Linked DNA regions of Teredinibacter purpureus. The protein of the gene in region 1 interacts with the protein of each later gene in a pairwise test. Links are inferred from orthologs where the notes say so. Each region holds a gene or a part of one and is shown on either strand. Other genes may lie near its edges.

The links.
Region 2: the proteins of rlmB (region 1) and tsaE interact in binary tests that used the Escherichia coli proteins (3 or more experiments, as listed by UniProt). The link is inferred for Teredinibacter purpureus from one-to-one orthologs.
Region 3: the proteins of rlmB (region 1) and H5647_RS07015 interact in binary tests that used the Escherichia coli proteins (3 or more experiments, as listed by UniProt). The link is inferred for Teredinibacter purpureus from one-to-one orthologs.

The regions. Positions count from the first base shown.
Region 1 is NZ_CP060092.1:116,043-126,459, forward strand. Bases 6,660-9,643 are described here. They hold rlmB (23S rRNA (guanosine(2251)-2'-O)-methyltransferase RlmB), read right to left. Parts: upstream 8,529-9,643; coding sequence 7,791-8,528; downstream 6,660-7,790. Other genes in these bases: H5647_RS00435 (YybS family protein), read right to left, coding at 6,660-6,854; rpsR (30S ribosomal protein S18), read right to left, coding at 6,882-7,109; rpsF (30S ribosomal protein S6), read right to left, coding at 7,112-7,588; rnr (ribonuclease R), read right to left, coding at 8,546-9,643. Outside these bases: acs (acetate--CoA ligase), read right to left, coding at 354-2,291; panD (aspartate 1-decarboxylase), read right to left, coding at 2,670-3,050; panC (pantoate--beta-alanine ligase), read right to left, coding at 3,071-3,931; dnaB (replicative DNA helicase), read right to left, coding at 3,950-5,299; rplI (50S ribosomal protein L9), read right to left, coding at 5,498-5,947; more of H5647_RS00435, read right to left, coding at 5,979-6,659; more of rnr, read right to left, coding at 9,644-10,417. UniProt on the Escherichia coli protein: Specifically methylates the ribose of guanosine 2251 in 23S rRNA.
Region 2 is NZ_CP060092.1:1,577,222-1,580,298, reverse strand. Bases 79-3,077 are described here. They hold tsaE (tRNA (adenosine(37)-N6)-threonylcarbamoyltransferase complex ATPase subunit type 1 TsaE), read right to left. Parts: upstream 1,820-3,077; coding sequence 1,337-1,819; downstream 79-1,336. Other genes in these bases: H5647_RS07015 (bifunctional ADP-dependent NAD(P)H-hydrate dehydratase/NAD(P)H-hydrate epimerase), read right to left, coding at 1,819-3,077; H5647_RS07025 (N-acetylmuramoyl-L-alanine amidase), read right to left, coding at 79-1,221. Also shown: more of H5647_RS07025, read right to left, coding at 1-78. UniProt on the Escherichia coli protein: Required for the formation of a threonylcarbamoyl group on adenosine at position 37 (t(6)A37) in tRNAs that read codons beginning with adenine.
Region 3 is NZ_CP060092.1:1,568,925-1,579,215, forward strand. The notes cover bases 7,434-10,291. They hold H5647_RS07015 (bifunctional ADP-dependent NAD(P)H-hydrate dehydratase/NAD(P)H-hydrate epimerase), read left to right. Parts: upstream 7,434-8,026; coding sequence 8,027-9,556; downstream 9,557-10,291. Other genes in these bases: queG (tRNA epoxyqueuosine(34) reductase QueG), read right to left, coding at 7,434-7,933; tsaE (tRNA (adenosine(37)-N6)-threonylcarbamoyltransferase complex ATPase subunit type 1 TsaE), read left to right, coding at 9,556-10,038; H5647_RS07025 (N-acetylmuramoyl-L-alanine amidase), read left to right, coding at 10,154-10,291. In the rest of the region: H5647_RS06970 (HD-GYP domain-containing protein), read left to right, coding at 1-379; H5647_RS06975 (methylated-DNA--[protein]-cysteine S-methyltransferase), read right to left, coding at 383-1,234; asd (archaetidylserine decarboxylase), read right to left, coding at 1,320-2,180; H5647_RS06985 (rhodanese-like domain-containing protein), read right to left, coding at 2,177-3,031; small ribosomal subunit biogenesis GTPase RsgA, read right to left, coding at 3,075-4,079; orn (oligoribonuclease), read left to right, coding at 4,240-4,785; H5647_RS07000 (hypothetical protein), read left to right, coding at 5,147-5,476; H5647_RS07005 (MFS transporter), read left to right, coding at 5,592-6,806; more of queG, read right to left, coding at 6,803-7,433. UniProt on the Escherichia coli protein: Bifunctional enzyme that catalyzes the epimerization of the S- and R-forms of NAD(P)HX and the dehydration of the S-form of NAD(P)HX at the expense of ADP, which is converted to AMP.

The DNA.
Region 1 (10,417 bases):
CAATTAGATCGGGAGTTTAACGCAGGCGACGTAAAATTAGTACGGCACCGCTGACCATTTGCCGAAACAAACATACGCTCTAAACAGGTCGGACGGTGGAAGACACAGCCAAACAGGACCCAAACGGCGAGTTCGTAGGGACACCAGTAGACCGCCTATCGAGAAAGAGGACATAAGGAATATAAGGTAAGGAATTGTTTGGCCCCAACGACTATTGCCGTGGGTAGCGTGATCGTCCAAGCACTCAGTTTTGTGCGGGACAACAGTCAGTGAACGGGATTAAAGAAAGCCCCGCCAACCGCTTTAGCAGTTGGCGGGTAAGCGCGAGGCTATCGCAATGGGTTTAAGCTTAACTATTTTGTTAAGCGATTTTCGATCAGATCATCCACAACACTCGGATCGGCCAATGTTGAGGTATCACCCAATTCATCCACTTCGTTTGCGGCTATTTTACGTAATATACGGCGCATGATCTTACCCGATCGTGTTTTCGGTAAGCCTGGCGCCCACTGGATTTCGTCTGGCTTAGCAATAGGGCCAATTTCTTTGACACACATGGCCACGAGCTCTTTCTTCAGCGCATCGCTAGGCTTCTCCCCTGTCATCAACGTCACGTAGGCATAAATACCCTGCCCTTTGATACTATGTGGAAAGCCAACGACAGCCGCTTCAGCCACTTTGTCATGTAGGGCTAACGCACCTTCAACTTCAGCGGTACCCATTCGGTGACCCGAAACGTTAATAACATCGTCAACGCGGCCGGTAATCCAGTAGTAACCGTCTGCGTCGCGACGTGCTCCGTCGCCGGTAAAATAGTAGCCAGGAAAAGTCGTGAAGTAGGTTTGAATCATTCGATCATGATCGCCGTAAATCGATCGAATTTGGCTAGGCCAAGACGCTTTAATCGCCAAACTACCGGCACCAACGCCATCAATTTCTTTTCCGTCTGAATCCAATAATACAGGTTCAACCCCAAAGAACGGCAACGTGGCCGAGCCTGGCTTAAGTGCCGTTGCACCTGGAAGAGGCGTTAGCATGTGCGCGCCAGTTTCGGTTTGCCACCACGTATCCATGATGGGGCAACGACCGTCACCAATCACGTTGTAGTACCACTCCCAAGCTTCTGGGTTAATGGGCTCGCCCACTGTGCCTAAGATGCGTAGCGATTGCCGTGAAGTGCTCTTTACAAAATCATCGCCTTGGCCCATCAAGGCCCTGATCGCGGTAGGCGCTGTGTAAAAGCTCGCAACGTTGTGCTTATCGCACACTTCCCAGCAACGCGCAGCCGTTGGGTAAGTAGGTACACCTTCAAACATTAAGGTTGTTGCGCCATTGGTCAGAGGGCCGTATACGATATAGGAATGCCCTGTTACCCATCCCACATCTGCGGTACACCAATAGACCTCGCCTTCCTGATAATCAAAGACATATTTATGGGTCATTGCCGCTTGTAGCAAGTAACCGCCCGTTGTATGTAAAACCCCTTTTGGCTTGCCTGTAGAGCCTGAGGTATAAAGAATAAACAACGGATCTTCTGAATCCATAGGTTCGGGAGGGCAATCAGCACCCACTTCAGCCATTTGCTCGTGGTACCATACGTCACGCACTGGGTTCCAAGCCACCTCGCCACCAGTACGTTTAACAACCAGCAACGTACTGACATTAGGGCACTGGCTTACGGCTTTGTCTGCATTGGCCTTTAATGGCACTGCTCGGCCACCCCGCAAGCCCTCGTCTGACGTAATAACAACCTTACAGTCAGAATCTTGAATACGGTCTTTTAATGCCTCGGGTGAAAAACCACCAAAAACAATAGAATGAACAGCACCGATTCTTGCGCAGGCCAACATTGCGTAGGCTGCTTCAGGAATCATGGGCAGATAGATACAAACACGATCGCCCTTCTTCACGCCACGAGCTTTCAAAACATTACCGAGTTTAGAAACTTTTTCGTGAAGCTCTTTGTAAGTGATTTTTAAATCTACGGTAGGATCATCCCCTTCCCAAATAATCGCGACCTGATCGGCACGCGTGGCTAAATGTCGGTCAACACAGTTAGTACTGACATTTAATTTGCCATCTCTAAACCATGTTGCTTCACCCTTACGAAAATCAAATTCACGAACACTGGACCACTTTTTATCCCACTTTAAAAAATCTTCTGCTTGTTGCGCCCAAAACTCGGCCGGGTCGTTTATCGACTGCGCATACATTTCATCATATTTTTCTTTATTGATATGTGCAGAAGCAGCGAAGGCTTCAGGAACGGGGTACAGATTGTTGTCTGACATGTCTCGACTCCATAGGTAAAGTTGCTTCACAGCAGACTTCAAATTAGTATTATTATTGAGGCGACGCTCTGACGATAGGTCGCCACAGAGCATCAAACGGATGAATGATAACGTGTTTCCACATTAGCAGACAGCGGGCCCAGAGAGGAATTCGACTTTGGTTGAGATGGGACAAAAAAATTTAACGTAGCCCGCAGGCATTGCTATAGGATAAAAATAAAGCGCATAAAACAGCAATGGAGAATGCCGCTGCTTTACACTGCGGCTATCACAATCATGACCAAGGAAAACCCAACCAGCGCTATGACGCTAGAGATCTATTCGAACACCACCCGCAACAAGCCAAGCGCCACCCAATTAAACACTTAACGCTGCAGGCTATTCGACCTGTACCGCAATTGTGTTGCTAGTGCGATCCACGGAATTGTCTTGCTTTAGGTAAACGAGGCGCGGTTTAAAATTTTCGGCTTCGCCTTCACTCATTTGGCCGTACGCCGCAATAATAATACGATCACCAACTTGAACTCTACGAGCCGCAGCACCGTTCATAGATATTGTTTTAGAGCCCGATTCAGCCAAAATGACATAGGTCGAAAAACGTTCGCCATTATCCACATTGTAAATATCGATACGCTCAAATTCACGCAAGCCCGCGAGCGCCACTAAATCTGCATCAATTGCACAAGAACCGTCGTACCAGAGTTCAGCCTGGGTCACACAGGCCATGTGCAACTTACCTTTTAACAGCGTAATTTGCATAAAATTGCCTCTACTTTTTTCTATTTAATACAGTCCAACTCTATGGACATGTTATCGATAAGTCTTGCGCGTTGTGTGTACATTGCGCCCAATATGGTGATATTTAAATCATCATCTGCAGCAGGCTCCAACGTTTTACTATTACAGATAGTAAAATAGTCAGGCTTAAATCCGGCCACATTAATTTGTTCTTTTGCTTCATGTTCCAAGCGAAGAAAATCTCGCTCACCTTCCACTACTTTCTGTAATACCCACTGAAGCGACCGATTCAGCTGGTTCGCATGTGGGCGCTCTTGCGCCGATATAAACCCATTTCTAGAACTCATTGCCAAGCCATCAGCTTCGCGAATAATATCGCCCGCAATTATTTTTACGGGAATACACAGGTCTTCTGCCATGCGTCGTATTATAGCTAACTGCTGGTAATCCTTAATACCAAATATCGCTGTATCGGGCTGAACTATATTGAACAACTTGGTCACCACGGTCGTTACGCCTTCGAAGTGCCCCGGTCTACTCGCACCACAAAGTACATTAGCCATAGACGGCACGATCACACGTGTCTGCTCATCCATTCCGTTGGGGTATATTTCATGCTCATCCGGACAAAACAAAAAGTCGCAGCCAATGCCCCGTAACTTATGGCTGTCCTCTTCTAACGTTCTAGGGTATTTATCCCAATCCTCATTTAGACCAAACTGGAGGCGATTCACGAATATGCTTACGACTACGACATCGCAAAGCGATTGTGCTTGCTTCACCAACGCTAAATGCGCGGCATGTAGATTTCCCATCGTAGGGACAAAAGCAACCGTTTTGTTGTCGATACGAGCCGCTTCTAACGCTGATCGAATACTATTGATATGATGAAAAATTTGCATGAAAGCCGTTATACCTAACTAGTCGTGCTGGGAAAAATATTCTGGCGCGAGGTTATCAAAACGAGTGTACTTCCCAACGAACGCTGCTCTACTTGTACCCACTTCGCCGTTTCGCTGCTTACCCACGATCAGCTCTGCCATTCCCTTATCATTACTTTCTTCGTTGTAATACTCATCGCGGTAGATAAATAAAATGACGTCCGCATCCTGCTCGATAGCACCGGATTCACGTAAATCAGAGTTCATTGGGCGCTTATTCGGGCGTTGCTCCACGCCTCGGTTCAACTGAGAAAGCGCAATAACAGGACATTCATACTCCTTCGCTAGCGCCTTCATCGAACGGGAAATCTCTGAAATCTCCTGCGTTCGCCCTTCTGTAAACCCACTGATCTGCATGAGCTGAAGATAATCGACCATGATCATGGCAGGGTTACCATGCTCACGCGCGATACGACGTGTACGTGCCCGCACCTCGTTGGGGGAGAGGCCTGCCGTATCGTCGATAAACAGCTTTTTATCTTTCATTTTACGAAATGCAGCTTCGAGCTTAGGCAAATCTTCATCACTTAAATTGCCATTGCGTAACGCGCCTTGATCAATACGACCAACAGACGAAAGCATACGCATCACTAAGGAGTCCGCAGGCATCTCTAAGCTAAAGACCAATACTGGGCGTTCTTGCGTAAACAACGCCGCTTCAACAAAATTGAGGGCTAAAGCGGTTTTCCCCATAGAGGGGCGAGCGGCAAGAATGATAAGCTCACCGCTCTGCCAGCCCGACGTTCGCTCGTCGAGTTCCGTCAATCCTGTAGAAAGGCCGGTAATATCTGAGTCGGAATTAAATAATTCATCAATTTTAGCGGCTGTTTTTTTCAGCAACGAATTAACATCTTCAAAGCCCCCTTCTTTCGGGCGCTCTTCTGCAATCTGTAATACTTTTCGCTCGGCTAGCTGAAGAAGGTCATCGGAAGCGAGGCCAGCAGGGTTGTAACTCGCCCGGCTAATTTCGGTTGCCGCCGCGATCAACTGACGCAATGTCGCTCGTTCACGCACGATTCGCGCGTAAGCCACCACATTGGCGCTGCTCGGCACATTTGTGGCGAGATCTGTCAGATAGTCGAAACCACCAGAAGCTTCGAGTTCATCCGTTTGGGAGAGAAATTCAGAAAGGGTAATAACATCAATAGGCTGATCTTTATCGATCAACAAAACCATTGCACGGTAAATATTGCGATGGCTGGATTTGAAAAAATCCGTTTCAGCTAAATTTTCAGCAACCGCGTCAAAGTTACTCATATCCTGCATTAGCCCGCCCAAAACGGACTGTTCAGCCTCCATTGAGTGTGGCAGGGGCCCACCCTCTGGCATGGCACCACTACTAGCGGAGCGTCCACGATCAGACAACTGTTGGGTTTCTAATTCAGGCATAATCGAAAATTTAACTTAAATACTCTTAATTAACTGCGCGCAAACGCAAAAAGGCGTAGACGAGCACCGGAAAAACCAGCCTCGAACTACGCCTGTACTGTAGCGTCTTACCGGCTGTATCACCAGCCAGTTAAAGCATTACTCTGCCGAAACAACCAGCTTAATAGTGTGAGTTAAATCAACGTGCAACTGAACATCAACGTCGAACTCACCTATTTCACGCAAAGTACCCTGAGGCAACTTAACCTCAGACTTAGAGACTTTTACGCCAGCAGCAGTAATCACTTCAGCAATATCGCGCGCACCGATAGAGCCAAACAATTTACCTTCATCACCTGCTTTCGCAACGATACTAAACTCGCCTTTTTCTTCGAGAAGCTTCGCACGACCTTCAGCACTTGTTCTACGGTCGGCAGCAGCAGCTTCCAACTCTGCACGACGTGCTTCGAAATCAGCAACGTTCCTAGCAGAAGCAGAAATCGCTTTACCCTGAGGAACCAAATAGTTACGACCAAAACCGGCTTTAACGGTAACTTTGTCGCCTACGGTACCTAACTTACCTACTTTTTCGAGCAGAATAACATCCATCTCGCTTTCCTCTAAAGTTTCTGCAGCAACACTATTGCTGCATCAAATTAAATCGCTTTCTGTAATCAAGCCAAACATCTGAAAAGCCAAGCAGCAGCGCGAGCAAGAGTATTGGCGGAAATAACACCAAACTAAAATACAGCCCAACTAACGCGCCAACACTCCATTTCAACCTTGCTACAAACCAGTGACATAACGCCAAGCCGGCCATCAACAAGGGCAATACTATTAGCAACTGCCAGTACAAGTAGCTATCACCCTGCCATTCGCAGTAGCAAAAGCCAATACAACAAGCCGCAGCGAGATGTATATTCAAACGCAGCTGATGAAACTCTTCCCGCAAACCACCAGGGTTAAACAGTAAGGCTTGCCACCAGCGGGCGATTAAAACACCAAACAATGCGTAAACAGCAAACGAAAACGCTATACCACCCACGATAAGCTGGCCATCTAACTCGCGCACAACGGTCACCCACTGCTCGCGCGTTTCCTTTGGCTGCGAATCTAACACCGACTGATACAAACCCAATAAACCTTCAGAGGGGTTGCTCACTGTGACCGAAGCCAAAATCGATACTAGAAAACTAAACGCAACCATTGCGCTTAGTGCTGCGGGCCAAGACGCGGTATAGCGCAACACCGTTGCCACAACATAAGCAACCAAAATGGCGCCAACACTGAGATATACCGCAAATGCACCTAGATCTTGCACTGCTATAACGGCGACAACAGCGAGGGAAACCCCACCGACAACTAATGCGCCTTCTTGCCAGCCTTTTCTTAACGTCACCAACCCTACGGCCACTGGCGTTAATAATGCTAATAGCGGGAACAGGCTTCCCACTAGGGCTATAACCATTGCTTGAAAGCGCCCGCGTAAAACAAACTCGGCAAGCGTTCGCATCATCGCGTTATAACCCTTTTGTTCGTTCGATTACTCGTGTGAATCAGTGTACGGCAACAAAGCCAAAAAGCGGGCACGCTTAACAGCGGTAGCCAGCTGACGCTGATATCGAGCTTTAGTTCCAGTAATACGGCTAGGCACAATTTTGCCAGTCTCTGAAACATAAGCTTTTAAGGTGTCTAAATCTTTGTAGTCAATTTGCTTCACGCCTTCAGCGGTGAAACGGCAAAACTTACGACGACGGAAAAAACGAGCCATGATTATTCCTCCTCACCTTTAGCTTCTTCAGAAGGCGCTTCTGCTGCTGCAGGCGCTTCTTCGGTTTTAGTTGCGGCTGCAGCTGCGGCCGAGGCTTCTACTACAGATGCAGCTTCAGCGGCACGACGCTCAGCGCGATTTTTACGCTCACGATTCTCTAGCTCAGCTTTCTGGATTGGAGATTCTTCAGTCACCGCTTCGTCGCAACGAACAACCATGTTTCGCAACACAGCATCGTTATAACGGAAGTTAGTGGTAAGCTCTTCAAGGGCTTCATCGGTACATTCAACGTTCATCAAAACATAGTGAGCTTTGTGAATTTTGTTGATGGAGTAAGCCAATTGACGGCGACCCCAGTCTTCGAGGCGATGTACGCTGCCGCCGCTATCTTTAACGGTCGCAGTATAGCGCTCGATCATACCGGGCACCTGTTCGCTCTGGTCAGGGTGGACCAGGAACACAATTTCGTAATGACGCATTTTTGCTCCTTACGGGTTAATGCTTCCTACCAGCCTAAGCAAGGCCAAAAATGTAGTGAAGCAAGGAGTATCGCCTTACGCTTAAAAAAGCTGTAAGGCGGGTTTGGGGCGCGGATTTTACGGGTATGCACATAATTTTGCAAGTAGAGGATATTTCGCGCGCACGCCACACTACGGGAAGCCGAGCCTGCACCGCCACATTTTATAAGCTACGCTGACGAACAACCTCAAAAAGCACCACACCAGTTGCCACCGAGACATTTAAGCTCGATACACTGCCAGCCATAGGGATTTTCACCAAATCATCGCAAGTTTCTCGTGTTAAGCGACGCATACCATCGCCCTCAGCTCCCATCACAATGGCTCGCGGCCCCGTAAGGTTCGCAGAATAGATATCGACGTCGGCCTCGCCTGCGGCTCCGGCTATCCATACGCCCTTTTCCTGTATTTTTTTCATTGCTCGAGCAAGGTTTGTCACTACCACCAATGGCACAGTCTCAGCCGCGCCACAGGCAACCTTGCGTGCAGTTTCGTTTAAACCCGCTGAATTATCTTTAGGTACTACAACGGCATGCACACCCGCAGCGTCCGCGGAACGAATGCAGGCTCCCAAATTATGAGGGTCCGTAACGCCATCGAGAATTAATATGAGCGGGTCCGTCTCGCTACTTTCAATTAGATCGAGCAAGTCTTTTTCATCATAGGTTCTACCGGGAATCGCATACGCAACAACCCCCTGGTGCGTACCTTCGCACAGCGCATCCAAATCACGCTTATCAACAATACGCACCTTCACCTGATAACTTGTTGCCGCCGCAAGGACCTTTTTAATACGTTGATCGTGCCTATCCTTCACAATAAGCAGCTCAGTGATTCGTTTTGGGGCGCTATTTAATAAAGACTGCACGGCATGAATGCCAAATATAGTTTCTGTTTTCATAATAAAAAATTTTCTTGTTACTTAGGCTTAGCGCTAGATTTAGCATTGGACTTAGACTTGTGCTTACGTTTTCGCTTTACTGCCGCTTTTAAAGGGGCTTTCTCGGTAGATGCTTTTACTTTTTTCGCGTGTTTTTTACCGGCAGGCACTTTCTTTTTTACTTTCGACTTAGCTTTAGGTTTGGGCTTTGTATTGGGCTTAGGCTTAGGCTTCGCCTTGCCCGCCGGCTTTACCTGTGAGTTTATCTCTTGCCTAGTGTGATCAGCCGAGCCCTCGCTCCCAACACGCTTACGTAGCGCACGACCATCAGACTGCCGCCCCTTATCCTGTATAGCAGAACCTGCTACCGGATTTACTTTTGGCGATTTCTTCGTTTTCTTCTTTTTACGCGGCACTATACCCGCAAGCTCAAAGTCAATTTTTCGCTCATCCAAATCAACCCGCACAACCTGTACAGCGAGTTCATCCCCCAAACGAAAAGCCTGCCCTGTTCGCTCTCCCACCAACCGATGATGCGCCGCATCGAAATTATAATAATCTTGTGGCAGGCCGGTAATATGCACCAAGCCCTCAATAAAAATATCATTTAACTCAATAAATAAACCAAACGCCGTAACGGCACTCACTACGCCAACAAACTCTTCACCCACACGATCTTTGAGAAATTCGCACTTCAACCAACTCACCACATCACGCGTGGCATCATCGGCACGACGCTCCGTTAACGAGCACTGCTCACCAAAGGCTGCCATATCAGCTTCGGTATAGGGGTAGATATTTTTCGCTGCCAATACTTTGGCCTTTGGGTGTCGCTTAACGCGCACTGTCTCAACTTTGGAGCGCACGACCTTACGAATAGCGCGATGCACAAGTAAATCGGGATAACGCCGTATGGGGGATGTGAAATGGGTATAAGCCGGGTAAGCCAGGCCAAAATGCCCCTTATTTTCTGGCTGATAGACCGCTTGATTCATACTGCGCAACAAAACGGTTTGGATAATATTTTGGTCTGGCCGCCCCACAATTGCAGCCATCACTTCTTGATATTCTTGCGGTGTAACTTTCTCACCCCAGCGCATAGACAAACCCAACTCTGCCAAATAGGCGTACACCTTCTCCAGTTTTTCTGGCTTCGGCGGCTCATGCACCCGGTAAAGGCCTGGCAGGCCCAATGCGCCTAGAAAGCGTGCTGAACATACATTCGCCGCCAACATGCACTCTTCGATAACTTTGTGGGCATCATTGCGATCAGTCGGGACTATCCGGCTAATTTTACGTTCATCATCAAATAAAATTCGTGTTTCGCGCGTCTCAAAATCAATCGCTCCGCGCGCCTCGCGGGCTGTACGTAACACTTTATAAAGCGCGTACAATTCATCAAGCTGAGGCAACAGATCGTGATACTGCTGGCGTATAACACTACCCGACTCGCCCTGAGCCTCAAGTACCTGCCCTACCTGGTTGTAGGTCAAGCGCGCATGGGAATACATAACCGCTTCGTAAAACGTATATCCACTAATACGACCGGCTCCGCTAATGGTCATTTCACATACCATGCAAAGACGATCGACCTTGGGGTTCAACGAGCACAACGCATTGGATAGCACTTCCGGCAGCATGGGCACAACAAAGTCAGGGAAATACACCGAGTTTCCACGCAACTGAGCTTCTCGATCCAACGCAGAATCAGGCTGAACATAATGAGAAACATCCGCAATTGCCACAAACAACCGCCAACCGCCAGAGCGCTTCGGCTCGCAATAAACGGCATCATCAAAATCACGCGCATCCTCACCATCAATCGTAACGAACGGCAATGAACGTAAATCTATGCGATGCACCTTATCGGCGTCGGCCACCTCAGGCGTGTAATCATTTACTTGCTCGTC
Region 2 (3,077 bases), 1.5 Mb from region 1 along the record:
ACCGGTCAAATTATTAACCGTTTTGATCTTCGCAACGCTCACATTATACCGATTTGCCAACGCCGTTAGCGTGTCGCCTCGAGTAATCGTATGCTGTACAACGCTATTAGAACCACCATTTTTTTCCCAAGCCACAAAAGAGCCTGCGGGAGGGGTTTCATAAAAATAGGACTTAACGCCATTAAATATGGCCGTAGCGAGCTTTTTTCTATGAGCAAAAGTATTGAGTTTTTTAGCCTCTCCAGGGTTGGAGATAAAACCCGTTTCGACCAGAATAGAAGGCACATCAGGGGACTTAAGCACAGCAAAACCAGCCTGCTCTACATGTGGTTTGTGTAATCGCGTAATTTTACCCACCTCTTTCAATACGCGATCGCCCACGTCTAAACTATTAGCTAGCGAAGCTGTCATCGATAAATCGACAAGTACACCCGCTAACGTATCGTCAATGTTTTCGAGGTCAACGCCGCCTACACCACCAATTAAGTCGGCTTCATTTTCTTTTGATGCTAAGAATCGTGCCGTTTCAGAGGTTGCACCACGGCGAGACAATGCAAACACCGATGCCCCTTGCGCCTTAGGGTTTTTAAACGCATCGGCATGAATAGAAATAAAAACATCCGCTCGCACACTCCTCGCTTTATTTCGGCGTTCACGCAGCGGAATGTAGTAATCCCCAGAACGCACCATGTGCGCTTTATAGCCGGGTTGCGCATTTACCATGCGCTCTAACTGCTGGCTGATTTTGTAAACAATGTCTTTTTCGTAGATTTTTTTAGGGCCCAATGCGCCGGGATCTTCCCCACCGTGCCCGGCGTCAATCGCTACAATAATATCGCGTCGTCCACTGTAAGTAGTAACAACTTGTTCAACCGTTTTAACCGTTTCGGTTTTCGCATCATAAAGATCAACAACCAAACGGTCAGGTTTTTCTCCATGTTTCGCCAGTATAAACGTACGCGGCTTAACGTCAGTACTAAGATCCAAGACAACCCGCAAGTTGTTACTGTGTTTACCAAAGCGCAACTGTTTAATGGGTGTTGACGAAAGATCGATATCCTTCGACAACACCTTGCTCGTAGAACCTGCAATATCGACTACAATTCGGTCAGGCTCTTTAAGCCGAAAAACCGAGTGTTCTACCGCTGCGCTTAAGTCAAATACTAATCGCGTATGATCCGGCGCTCGCCACAATCGCACACTATCGATATTAGCGGCCATAGCCGAAGAACTTAATAGAAACAGCAGCTGAACAAACGCCAATAGCGCCCAAGGCACACATTCCACTTTCAGCGTATTCAACAGCACCACTTCAGCGCCCTCATGTATTGTTATTTTAACCCATACTCTGCACGATTTTTATGCCGCGTGCGGTGTGGGCACACACACTCAACGCTCTGCCCTCGCCCTGCGGCGTAAAGGTGGCCGTTAGATCTGGCGCGGGCAAAAAACCTTCTCCTCTTGTCGGCCACTCGATTAAACAAATGGCATGCGTCTGGAAATAGTCCCGTATCCCCATGTATTCCAATTCTTCAGGGTCACCCAAACGATACAAATCAAAATGAAAAACCGAAGCATCTTCAAATTCATACGGCTCGACCAGAGTATAAGTTGGGCTCTTAACCGCACCTGAATAACCAAACGCATTGAGAATACCACGGCAGAAGGTAGTTTTACCCGCACCAAGTACACCGTCTAAATTGATAATAGCGCCGCCGCGCAGATGCGCGCCGAATAACCTTCCAACGGCTACCGTCGCAGCCTCATCGACCAAAGAAGCGTCAAAGATTATCGACGCAGATATTGAAATACCAGACATTAATTTAATAACTCTCGAATATAGGGGATTAAATCCGACGCCAACAAACCTCTTTCACCACCCTCTTCGGCCGCTAAATCGGCTGCGTCACCATGCACACAAACGGCAAGGCAAGCCGCGTCGAGAGCCGTAAGCCCCTGAGCCATTAACGCCGCTATAACGCCGGCTAAAACGTCGCCCATCCCACCCGATGCCATACCGGGGTTTCCCACATCCGCAAGATAAAGCTGGTGGCCATCGGTTATTACCGTACCGGCTCCTTTTAATACTACAACCCCCCCGTAACGTTTTTGCAGCTCACTCACAGCTAAAAATCGATTATTCTGTATTACCTCAACACTACAACCAAGCAATCTGGCGGCTTCACCAGGGTGAGGCGTTAGCACCCAATTATCGCGATACGCGTTCGGCAACACTCGCCCTTGCGCCATAATATTCAAGCCGTCTGCGTCAACAACTAGAGGTAAATCTGCCTGCACGGCTTGCTGCAACATTTGTTCAGACCATGGTGACTGCCCCAACCCCGGCCCTACCGCCACAACACTAGGGAAAGCCATTAACGGCTCCAATGCCTGACCCGATGCAACACCGGTAACCATCGCTTCTGGTACGCGCGATAAAATAGCGTTCACATGGATTGGTTGTGTCGCAACACTGGTTAACCCCGCTCCAGAACGCGCACAGGCTTCTGCCGTGAGAGTCACAGCACCGCCGTACCCCGTGTCGCCACCAATCACAAGCACGTGGCCAAACATTCCTTTATGGGCATCGGCAGGTCTAGCCTGCAGTAGAAGCTTAGTCGAGTGGATAGTCACCCTTTGGCAGTCGGCCTGAATGGTAGACCATGCGGCCTGTAACGCATCTTGGCTGCCTTCTTTGCTGAGGCCCAAATCATCAAAAACCACCTCCCCGCACAACTGAGGCCCCCGGCCCGTTAGCAGACCCGGCTTACAGGCCACAAACGTAACCGTTAAAGTCGCCGCAATCACAGCGCTCAAAGTGCCACCGGTATCGCCGTTTAGGCCCGATGGCATATCAACAGCTACAACCGGTACCCCCATCCCATTAATAGCGTCTATTGCCGCCTTAACCTCTGCTCGAAGCTCTCCCTTTAAGCCTGTGCCAAGGAGTGCATCAACAATGATATCGGTGTGTTCCTGTAAGAAAGCGCTCGACCAGTCTTGCACCTCGACAACCCTCACACCTTCTTGTATTGCGAACCGATAAGCCCGAGCCGCATCCCCTGTTAGGGCCGAAG
Region 3 (10,291 bases), 1.5 Mb from region 1 along the record:
ATTTATTCGGGCGATTGGTTTATACCCAACAGGCACATTAGTTGAATTGTCTACGGGCGAAGTGGGTGTTGTGGTTGAGCAAAATTTTGATCGACGTTTGAAGCCTGTCGTAATGGTCGTTCTAGATGCTTACAAGCAACTATTGCGTGCGCCCGAATTAGTTAATTTAGCGGCAGAAGAGCGCGATAAACAAGCAAAATTAGATTCCGGTAAGTACCATCCGTCTGAAATACAGCGTATTGAAATTTTGCAAGATTTACAGCCGGGCGCTTATGACATAGATGTGGCCGGTATTCGCGATAAATACATTCAACGCAAGCAAGGCAAAGGCCTGCTGGGGTTGTTTAAGCGTTCAGGGTTAAAGCTACCGGGCTTTTAACCTTTATGGTATTAACAACTCTTTTGCTAGGAGTAAGGTTTTTTTATCCAAGCCCCATCTATACCCTCCTAACAACCCGCTCTCCCGTATCACTCGATGACACGGTATAAGCACTGCAACGGGATTTTTGCCAATGGCGGTGCCTGCCGCTCGGCTGGCGTTTGGGTTACCTACTTTAACCGCTACTTCACCATAACAAAGCGTCGTGCCCTGCGGTATATTGAGCAGGGCTCGCCAAACGGCTATTTGAAAGTTGGTGCCTTGCACGTATAGTTTCAGCGTTCCGTTTTTCACGCTCGGTTTTGAAAATATCCTATTCAACCACTGTTGTGCCTCGGTAGGTTGTTCTTCCCAACGAGCTGCAGACCATTGTTGTCGAAGGTGTTTGTTGTCGCGCTCAGCACCGTCATAACGTGTAAACTTTAAGCTGTGAATACCTCGTTTGGTCCAACATAGTCGAGCAATACCCAGTGGCGTATTTCCTTCTCCAAAGTAAAACGTTAATCCTTCCCCGCGGGCTTTGATATCCCCTGGTGTGACAGCTTCTAGTGATACAAGGTGGTCGTGGAGGCGGCTACTACTGGACAAACCTAGTGCGTTGCTCGTTTCAATGCAGGAGTGCTGTTCAGCAAGTATTGGTTTAGCGTTTTCTACGGTGACGCACTGTAAAAACTGTTTAGGGCTTATGCCAACCCACTGCTTAAATAAATGATGAAGGTGGTCTGAACTCATGTTGAGCTGTTGTGCTATGTTCGCAACGCTAGGTTGCGAGCGAAAGTGAAGGCGCAAATATTCAATTGCCGCGCACATGCGCTGAAAGCGCTTATGCGTAGGGGTGCTCGCAGAATTATTCATAGATCGGGTCGCTCAGAGTCAAAGATGAGTGCCTACCAAAGCCGACGATAGTATTTTATTGTCAATTTGGCGACCCGCATCCTGCTTAATGACGTTTTTTTATCGTAGCCAAGGGCTCTCCCATTTTGACGGTGCGCCCAGGGGTCATACGTTCAAGCCAGTTGGTACTGTTTTCGGGCATCAATAACACGGCGGTTGAACCTAGTTTAAATCGCCCCATCTCGCTACCGCGGGTAAGTGAAATAGGGGGGTGTTCGCCGTACTGCTGGCGTGTCACTTTATTGCCTCGAGGCGCGATTTCGCCAGCCCATACTGTTTCGATAGAGGCAACGATCATTGCGCCTACGAGTACTACAGCAACGGGCCCAACGTCCGTTTCGAAGATGGATACAACGCGTTCATTGCGCGCGAAAAGGTTGTCTACGTTGTTCACGGTCGTTGGGTTGACGGAGAAGAGTGCGCCGGGAACATGGATCATATCGGTGAGGGTGCCGCTTATGGGCATGTGTACGCGGTGATAATCTTTTGGGGATAAATATACGGTGCAATACTGGCCATTTTCAAACTTTTTAGCCAAAGTTTCGTCACCCCCCAGTAATGCTGTGGTCGAAAATGATTTTCCTTTTGCTTGGAAAATTGTATTGCCGTTAATAGTGCCTGCTTGGCTAATAGCGCCGTCAGCGGGGCATAATAAAGCATTTTCTTCTTCCTCCAGTGGTCGTGCTTCGGGCTTTAAGGCTCGGCAAAAAAATGCGTTAAAACTTTTATACTCGAGAAGGCTTTCCTGCGCGGCCTCGGCCATATTGACATCAAAATTTGCAGCAAAACGCTGGATGAATAGGTTTTTTATCCACGTGATTTCGGTGCTGGCAAACCACCCTACAATGCGCGAGAGCAAGTGATGGGGGAGTATGTATTGCAGCAGTACAAATAAAAAAGATTTCACAGCGTTGTTTCCTCAACCGGTGTGTTTGGATGGTTGCCCCATTCAGCCCAAGAGCCGTGATAGGCCTTAATGTTAAAACCGAGTAGTTTACCAACCAAATAGGTAAAACCCGAGCGGTGATGAGACTGGCAATGCGTAATAATCGAGTGCTTTTTTGTTAAGCCTACTGATTGCAAATAGTGTTCTGCATCGCTTCGTATTCGGTGGCCGTTTTGCGGTGCCATTAATTGTGTCCATTCACAATTAATGGCACCGGGAATGTGACCACCTTTACGTGCAAAAACTTTTTCGCCGCGAAACTCTTCTGGAGAGCGAGCATCCCAAATACGGGCATTGTTGTTGTTCAGCTCCGCCAGAATATCGGGAATTTCGGCGATAACGCCTGAGTGAATATTGAGGGCGGGTGATGTGGCGGAGGCTCTATGCTCGTGTTGTTCCACTGCTAGAGCGTTCTTCTTCCAGGCCAATAATCCTCCATTCACGTAGGAATAGTGTGGGTGCCCAATCACGTCTAATGTCCAAATGAATCGGCCTGCCCAGCCACCACCTTCATCGTCATAAACAATAAAATGTGTATTTGAGGTAAGGCCTAAATAGCCAAAAACCTGCTCTAGTTGCGCTAACGGCGGTATTTTACCTGGCGCAGGCGGGCGACCTGATAGTAGCGCGGTTGGGGGAAGATAGACGGCGTTAGGTATGTGGCCAGCGCGATAAGATTGCTCGGAGCTTAAATCAATAATACAAATGGGCGGTAAGGCTTGTGTGTTGTAAGCCAGAGCGCTGGCTCTAGCGTCTAGATACTGGTGGAGTTCAACCGGTTCTATAACGGGCGGCAAAAGCGGGTTGAGCATAAAGATCCTTGTGGAGAAGCATGTGCGAGAGATCGTGGTAAGGCTATAGCGATGGTTTTATATCGACGTCATTTAAGGTGTTAATGATGCGACAAAAGCTCTCATAACGTTCGGCGGATATAATCCCGTCTTGTTGCGCTGAGGTAATGGCGCATCCAGGCTCCTGTTGGTGCCTGCAATCTCTGAATTTACAATGCCCCGCACGTTGACGAAGCTCTATAAAACCGTGAATAACATCGTCCACGTTCATGTGCCATAGCCCAAAATCACGAATACCTGGTGAATCGATACAATTGCCGCCGTCAGGGAAGTGATAGAGCCTAGAATGGGTCGTGGTATGCCGGCCTTTAGCAATTTGTTCTGAAAGCTCTCCAATTTTAATATCTTCGTTGGGCAGTAACAGTTGAATAATGGACGATTTACCGACGCCAGATTGTCCCGCGAAAATACTGGTGACGTTGCGTAAATGTACTTTTAGGGTATCTAGCCCGTGTTCGCTTTTCGAAGACGCAAGCACAACGTCGTAACCGAGTAATTTATACTGATGTAGCAGTTGTTGAATAGAGCAGCTCTCAGGCTCGCCGAGTAAATCGGCCTTATTGAGAAGTAATACCGGTTTTACGTCTAAATTTTCGGCGACTACGAGGTAGCGATCAATAAGCCCTGCGTGAGGCTCGGGTTCTACGGCTAGCGTGATAAGTACTTGATCGATATTGGCGGCAACATCGCGCATTTTTCCGTAGCTATCGGGCCTTTGTAGGCGGTTACGGCTTTGCATTACAGAAACGACAACACCGCAATTATCGTCCTCTTGCTGCCAGATAACGTTGTCGCCCGTAACGATTTCCCCCAAGTTTGCACGCAGATAGCAGCGCCATAGAGTGCCATCTGCGGTCTCGATATCCGCTTGCTTTCCGTAGCGGGTTATAACCGTTCCGTGTTGCTCGGGCGCGCTAGAACGGCCTTCGTTGTCAGCATTCTTTCGGCGTTTCTTTTGGTTTTCTTCGATTCGTCGAGATTGCTGCTGGCTTAGCTTACGCTTGGTCATGAGTGGCCAATAGGGAGCGTGTTATCGTGGAGCCTGTCTGATCATTTGGCTCACGAACACGCAGAGATATGAGGTGTGAGGGTCGGGGGGTGTGCCTGCTAATGGGAACTTCCTCTTCGAGCTGCTAGAATTCGGAAGTTGCATTGTAATGGAAAAAACTATGGCTAACAGCGAAAACAACCTTATTTGGATTGATCTGGAGATGACCGGATTGATTCCTGAGCATGATGTCATCATCGAAATAGCTACAGTTGTTACTGATGCGAACCTCAATACGCTTGCTGAAGGGCCCGTTATGGCCATTTATCAGCCTGATGCGGTAATGAATCAAATGGATGAGTGGTGTACCACGCAGCATGGGCATTCAGGATTAACGCAACGGGTGAAAGCGAGCGAGGTTTCTACGTCCGCGGCTGAACAGGCAACGTTGGATTTTCTCGCAGGCTGGGTGCCTGAAGGAAAGTCGCCAATGTGCGGTAATTCGATCGGGCAAGACCGGCGATTTTTACAACGTTTTATGCCGCGATTAGCGAATTATTTTCACTATCGCAACATTGATGTAAGCACGTTAAAAGAGTTGGCGTCTCGTTGGCAGCCCCACGTTCTTGACGGGTTTACCAAGCAAGGTTCTCACCTAGCGCTAGACGATATTCGTGAATCAATCGCGGAACTAAAGCACTATCGCGAACATTTTATTCGCCAATAGATAATTACGCGTCATACCGTTGACGCGTTCTTTTATCTATAGATCTTTTCCTTCTGCAAGTTAAAGTGCTTGCTTAAAAGTTGGTCTAAGCACTGTCATCTATTGCCGCTTTTATTCTTTCCTTCAGGTGTATCATTGCACCTGTTATTCCATATTCTTCCTTGGTCTTATAAAGGAGGTTTTTAGCGCAAGCAGGTTTTTGACAAGCTTGCATATCAGGACGAAGCTTAAAGTAACAAACCGACTTAACGATTAATCTCAATCTTCGACATTGATGTTATTGAGGCTGGGTAATCGGTTTTTTTGGCGGTTATTTTATTGTTACGAGCTTCATTGTTACTAGCTCGAAGGAATGAGACCTATGCAATTTCCCGATTCATCTGTACCTTTATATTCTGTAGTCGAGTCTGACCTCTCATCGGTAACGGCTGCTGTGGCCGAACCTGAAAGTCGACGTGAGCGCAGGGACCAAAGTAAGCCAATTCCCATGAATGTGGCTGAGTACATTAACGATGACCAAGTGATGTCGCTGCGCAATATGGAAAGCTTTGGTTGGCAGTTGGCCTTTGTTCGACGGCCGTTATTTCAAGATGCTGTTGTTGTTGTTGTGAATGCCGATCAAAGTCAGTACGGCGTACTGGAGAGTGACGGTTCGATTAATATGAAGTCAATGCTTGAACTACGGCACTAGCTATATTTTATCGCGCATTAACGACCCAGCATAATTTTCTTCGTTTCCGCTATAGCGCTCTCCTTTCTTCTATATAATGCCCGCCTCTTCAAATCCTGCAGGGGCGAGGTATTTCGTGCACACCAATAATCAATTTTTTGTGAAGGGTAAGTTTTTGCTGGCTTTTGGTTTTCTTGCCGTGTTTATGGGCAATTTTGGGCAATCATTTTTTCTCGGCACTTACGGCGCTAGCATTCAACAGTCGCTAGAGCTTTCGGCCTCGCGTTATGGATTGGTGTATTCCGTCGCTACATTGCTTGCAGGAACGAGTTTAATGTTGGTAGGAGGGTATATTGATCGATGGCCGCTCATGCGCTTTACCAGTTTTGTGGCCTTTGGTTTGATGTTTGGTTGTTTGCTGTTTGTGATTAGCGACAATATTTGGTGGTTGGGGTGTGCATTTTTTATGGTGAGGTTGTGTGGCCAAGGTTTGTTACCGCATACCGGTGTTACCACCATGGCGCGTTGTTTTTCGGGTCATAGAGGTAAGGCAATTAGTGTAGCGGCTTCTGGCGTGCCTGTTGGTGAAATATTACTACCGCTTGCCGCTACGTTGCTTATCTCGTATTGGGGTTGGCAAAATAGTTGGATTGTTATTGTAATTTTTATTGCTATCGTATTTTTGCCGTTGAGCTACTTTTTACTGTCTAGCGCAAAGCGCAGAGGGTATGAGTTTTCGCCTGTTGTACGCGATGCAAGTGAGCAAGCAGAGGATCAAGGCCGAGGCGCAGTATTATCCGATGGACGTTTCTGGCGAGTGTTGCCTGCTGTGATTGCCGCACCGTTTGTGGTGACGGGTATTTTCATACATCAATCGTTCTTTTTGTTTGAAAAGCAATGGTCAATGGACGTATTTGCGGCAAGCTTTGTTGTTTATGGTGTTGTGCATTGGCTTGCATCTCTGGTTGCAGGCTTATTGGTCGATCGCTACAGCGCTGCTCGATTGCTGCCTTTTTATAATCTGCCCTTATTATTGGCGATGCTTGCCGTTGCCTTTTTAGAGGGGCCGGTTGTCGCAGGCGTTATGTTGGCGTTACTGGGTATGTCGATTGGTTGTAGCGGTCCCATTACTGGAGCGTTATGGGCGGAAGTATACGGAACTGGGAGGTTAGGTAGTATTCGTTCAATGACATCGTCATTTGGTGTTTGGTCTACCTCATTATCGCCATTGTTGTTTGGTGTGCTTATCGACAATCATATGAGCGCGGTGACTTTAGCTGTGATTTTAGCGGTCGCGGTGAGTGGGGCGTGCGTGTTAGCTGCGTTCTCCTATCCTGTCAAAAAAGTCTAACGCTGTAATTTTCGTGGTCGTTTGCGCTGCGGGTTGAGTTGTTGCGCCAAAGCCCAGTCGATGTGTTCGGCAACTAATGTGCTGGCAGTATTTTTTTGGCTGCGTAGCGCTTGAATAATCTCGTTTGAGTGCGGTGCGTTGCCAAGGCCTATCGCGAGGTTACGCTGCCAGCCTTCAAAGCCAATGCGGCGAATTGCCGAGCCTTCGGTATTTTTTAAAAACGTGTCTTCATTCCATAAGAAAAGCGTTAGTAAATCGCTGTTGGCTAGGCCGTGCCGTGGTTGAAAATCTTTTTCGCCGCTAGGTTGTGCGTACTTATTCCATGGGCAAATGGCTTGGCAGTCATCACAACCAAATACGCGGTTGCCCATTACCGCGCGGTACTCTTGAGGGATTGGCCCTTTGTTTTCGATGGTTAGGTAGGCAATGCATCGGCGTGCGTCAAGCTGATAGGGCTTGGGGAATGCGGCGGTTGGGCAAACTTTAAGGCAGGCTTCGCAATCGCCGCATTTATTTTCGGCAGTAAACGTATTAGTGGGGAACGGCAGATCGGTGAATATTTCACCTAGGAAAAACCAGCTTCCCGCATACTGGTTAATGAGTAGTGTGTGTTTGCCTACCCATCCAAGGCCGGCTTTTTCGGCAAGCGGACGCTCTAGAACTGGCGCGCTATCGACGAAAGGTCGTTGATGTGCCGGTTGGTCGGGAAAAATAATACACGCTTCAGCGTTAATTTTTTCGGCCACTTTGGCGAGACGTTTTCGAATCAACTTGTGATAATCTCGCCCTAATGCGTATCGAGAGATGTACGCTTTTTCAGGAGATTTTAAGATTTTGATCTGTTCTGTGCTATCGGGGAGATAGTCCATTCGAGCGGAAATAATACAGCGGGTGCCTTCGTGCAACTTTTCTGGTTGCTTACGCATCTCTTGCCGTTCGGCCATCCAGGCCATTGTGCCGTTGTACCCTTCGTCGAGCCACTCTTCTAGTCGCTCAGCTTCGCTCGAAAGATTGCCGTCGGATATGCCTATTTGCTGAAAACCTAGCTCTCGCGCCCAGAGTTGGATTTTTTCGGCTAGCGCGGCGAGTGCGAGCATCTGTTCTGGGGTAGGGTTATAGCCTTGCATAATGATTCAGTTCGATTGAGTGTGCGAATTGGCTTTGGGAGTATGGCCAACATTCCGTATAATTTCGGCCACACTAATTGAGCCGAACTTGCTATGAGTGATTTTACACTGCCCGACCAACTTTTTCGCGCTGAACACGTGCGCCAACTAGAAGAACTCGCGATCGATGTTACGGGTATCGCAAGTATTCAACTGATGAAGCGCGCAGGCCGCGTTGCTTTCGATGCGTTAATTCAGCGGTGGCCTAACGCCGAGTCGGTACGAATCGTTTGCGGCAGTGGTAATAATGGCGGCGACGGTTATGTTATGGCTGCGCTGGCAATGCGTAGGGAAATGGATGTAGCGGTTTTATCGCTATGCTCTCCTTCGGCCCTAACAGGGGATGCGGCTCGGGCTTATCGGTTCGCAATACAAGAAGGTGTGAGGGTTGTCGAGGTGCAAGACTGGTCGAGCGCTTTCTTACAGGAACACACCGATATCATTGTTGATGCACTCCTTGGCACAGGCTTAAAGGGAGAGCTTCGAGCAGAGGTTAAGGCGGCAATAGACGCTATTAATGGGATGGGGGTACCGGTTGTAGCTGTTGATATGCCATCGGGCCTAAACGGCGATACCGGTGGCACTTTGAGCGCTGTGATTGCGGCGACTTTAACGGTTACGTTTGTGGCCTGTAAGCCGGGTCTGCTAACGGGCCGGGGGCCTCAGTTGTGCGGGGAGGTGGTTTTTGATGATTTGGGCCTCAGCAAAGAAGGCAGCCAAGATGCGTTACAGGCCGCATGGTCTACCATTCAGGCCGACTGCCAAAGGGTGACTATCCACTCGACTAAGCTTCTACTGCAGGCTAGACCTGCCGATGCCCATAAAGGAATGTTTGGCCACGTGCTTGTGATTGGTGGCGACACGGGGTACGGCGGTGCTGTGACTCTCACGGCAGAAGCCTGTGCGCGTTCTGGAGCGGGGTTAACCAGTGTTGCGACACAACCAATCCATGTGAACGCTATTTTATCGCGCGTACCAGAAGCGATGGTTACCGGTGTTGCATCGGGTCAGGCATTGGAGCCGTTAATGGCTTTCCCTAGTGTTGTGGCGGTAGGGCCGGGGTTGGGGCAGTCACCATGGTCTGAACAAATGTTGCAGCAAGCCGTGCAGGCAGATTTACCTCTAGTTGTTGACGCAGACGGCTTGAATATTATGGCGCAAGGGCGAGTGTTGCCGAACGCGTATCGCGATAATTGGGTGCTAACGCCTCACCCTGGTGAAGCCGCCAGATTGCTTGGTTGTAGTGTTGAGGTAATACAGAATAATCGATTTTTAGCTGTGAGTGAGCTGCAAAAACGTTACGGGGGGGTTGTAGTATTAAAAGGAGCCGGTACGGTAATAACCGATGGCCACCAGCTTTATCTTGCGGATGTGGGAAACCCCGGTATGGCATCGGGTGGGATGGGCGACGTTTTAGCCGGCGTTATAGCGGCGTTAATGGCTCAGGGGCTTACGGCTCTCGACGCGGCTTGCCTTGCCGTTTGTGTGCATGGTGACGCAGCCGATTTAGCGGCCGAAGAGGGTGGTGAAAGAGGTTTGTTGGCGTCGGATTTAATCCCCTATATTCGAGAGTTATTAAATTAATGTCTGGTATTTCAATATCTGCGTCGATAATCTTTGACGCTTCTTTGGTCGATGAGGCTGCGACGGTAGCCGTTGGAAGGTTATTCGGCGCGCATCTGCGCGGCGGCGCTATTATCAATTTAGACGGTGTACTTGGTGCGGGTAAAACTACCTTCTGCCGTGGTATTCTCAATGCGTTTGGTTATTCAGGTGCGGTTAAGAGCCCAACTTATACTCTGGTCGAGCCGTATGAATTTGAAGATGCTTCGGTTTTTCATTTTGATTTGTATCGTTTGGGTGACCCTGAAGAATTGGAATACATGGGGATACGGGACTATTTCCAGACGCATGCCATTTGTTTAATCGAGTGGCCGACAAGAGGAGAAGGTTTTTTGCCCGCGCCAGATCTAACGGCCACCTTTACGCCGCAGGGCGAGGGCAGAGCGTTGAGTGTGTGTGCCCACACCGCACGCGGCATAAAAATCGTGCAGAGTATGGGTTAAAATAACAATACATGAGGGCGCTGAAGTGGTGCTGTTGAATACGCTGAAAGTGGAATGTGTGCCTTGGGCGCTATTGGCGTTTGTTCAGCTGCTGTTTCTATTAAGTTCTTCGGCTATGGCCGCTAATATCGATAGTGTGCGATTGTGGCGAGCGCCGGATCATACGCGATTAGTATTTGACTTAAGCGCAGCGGTAGAACACTCGGTTTTTCGGCTTAAAGAGCCTGACCGAATTGTAGTCGATATTGCAGGT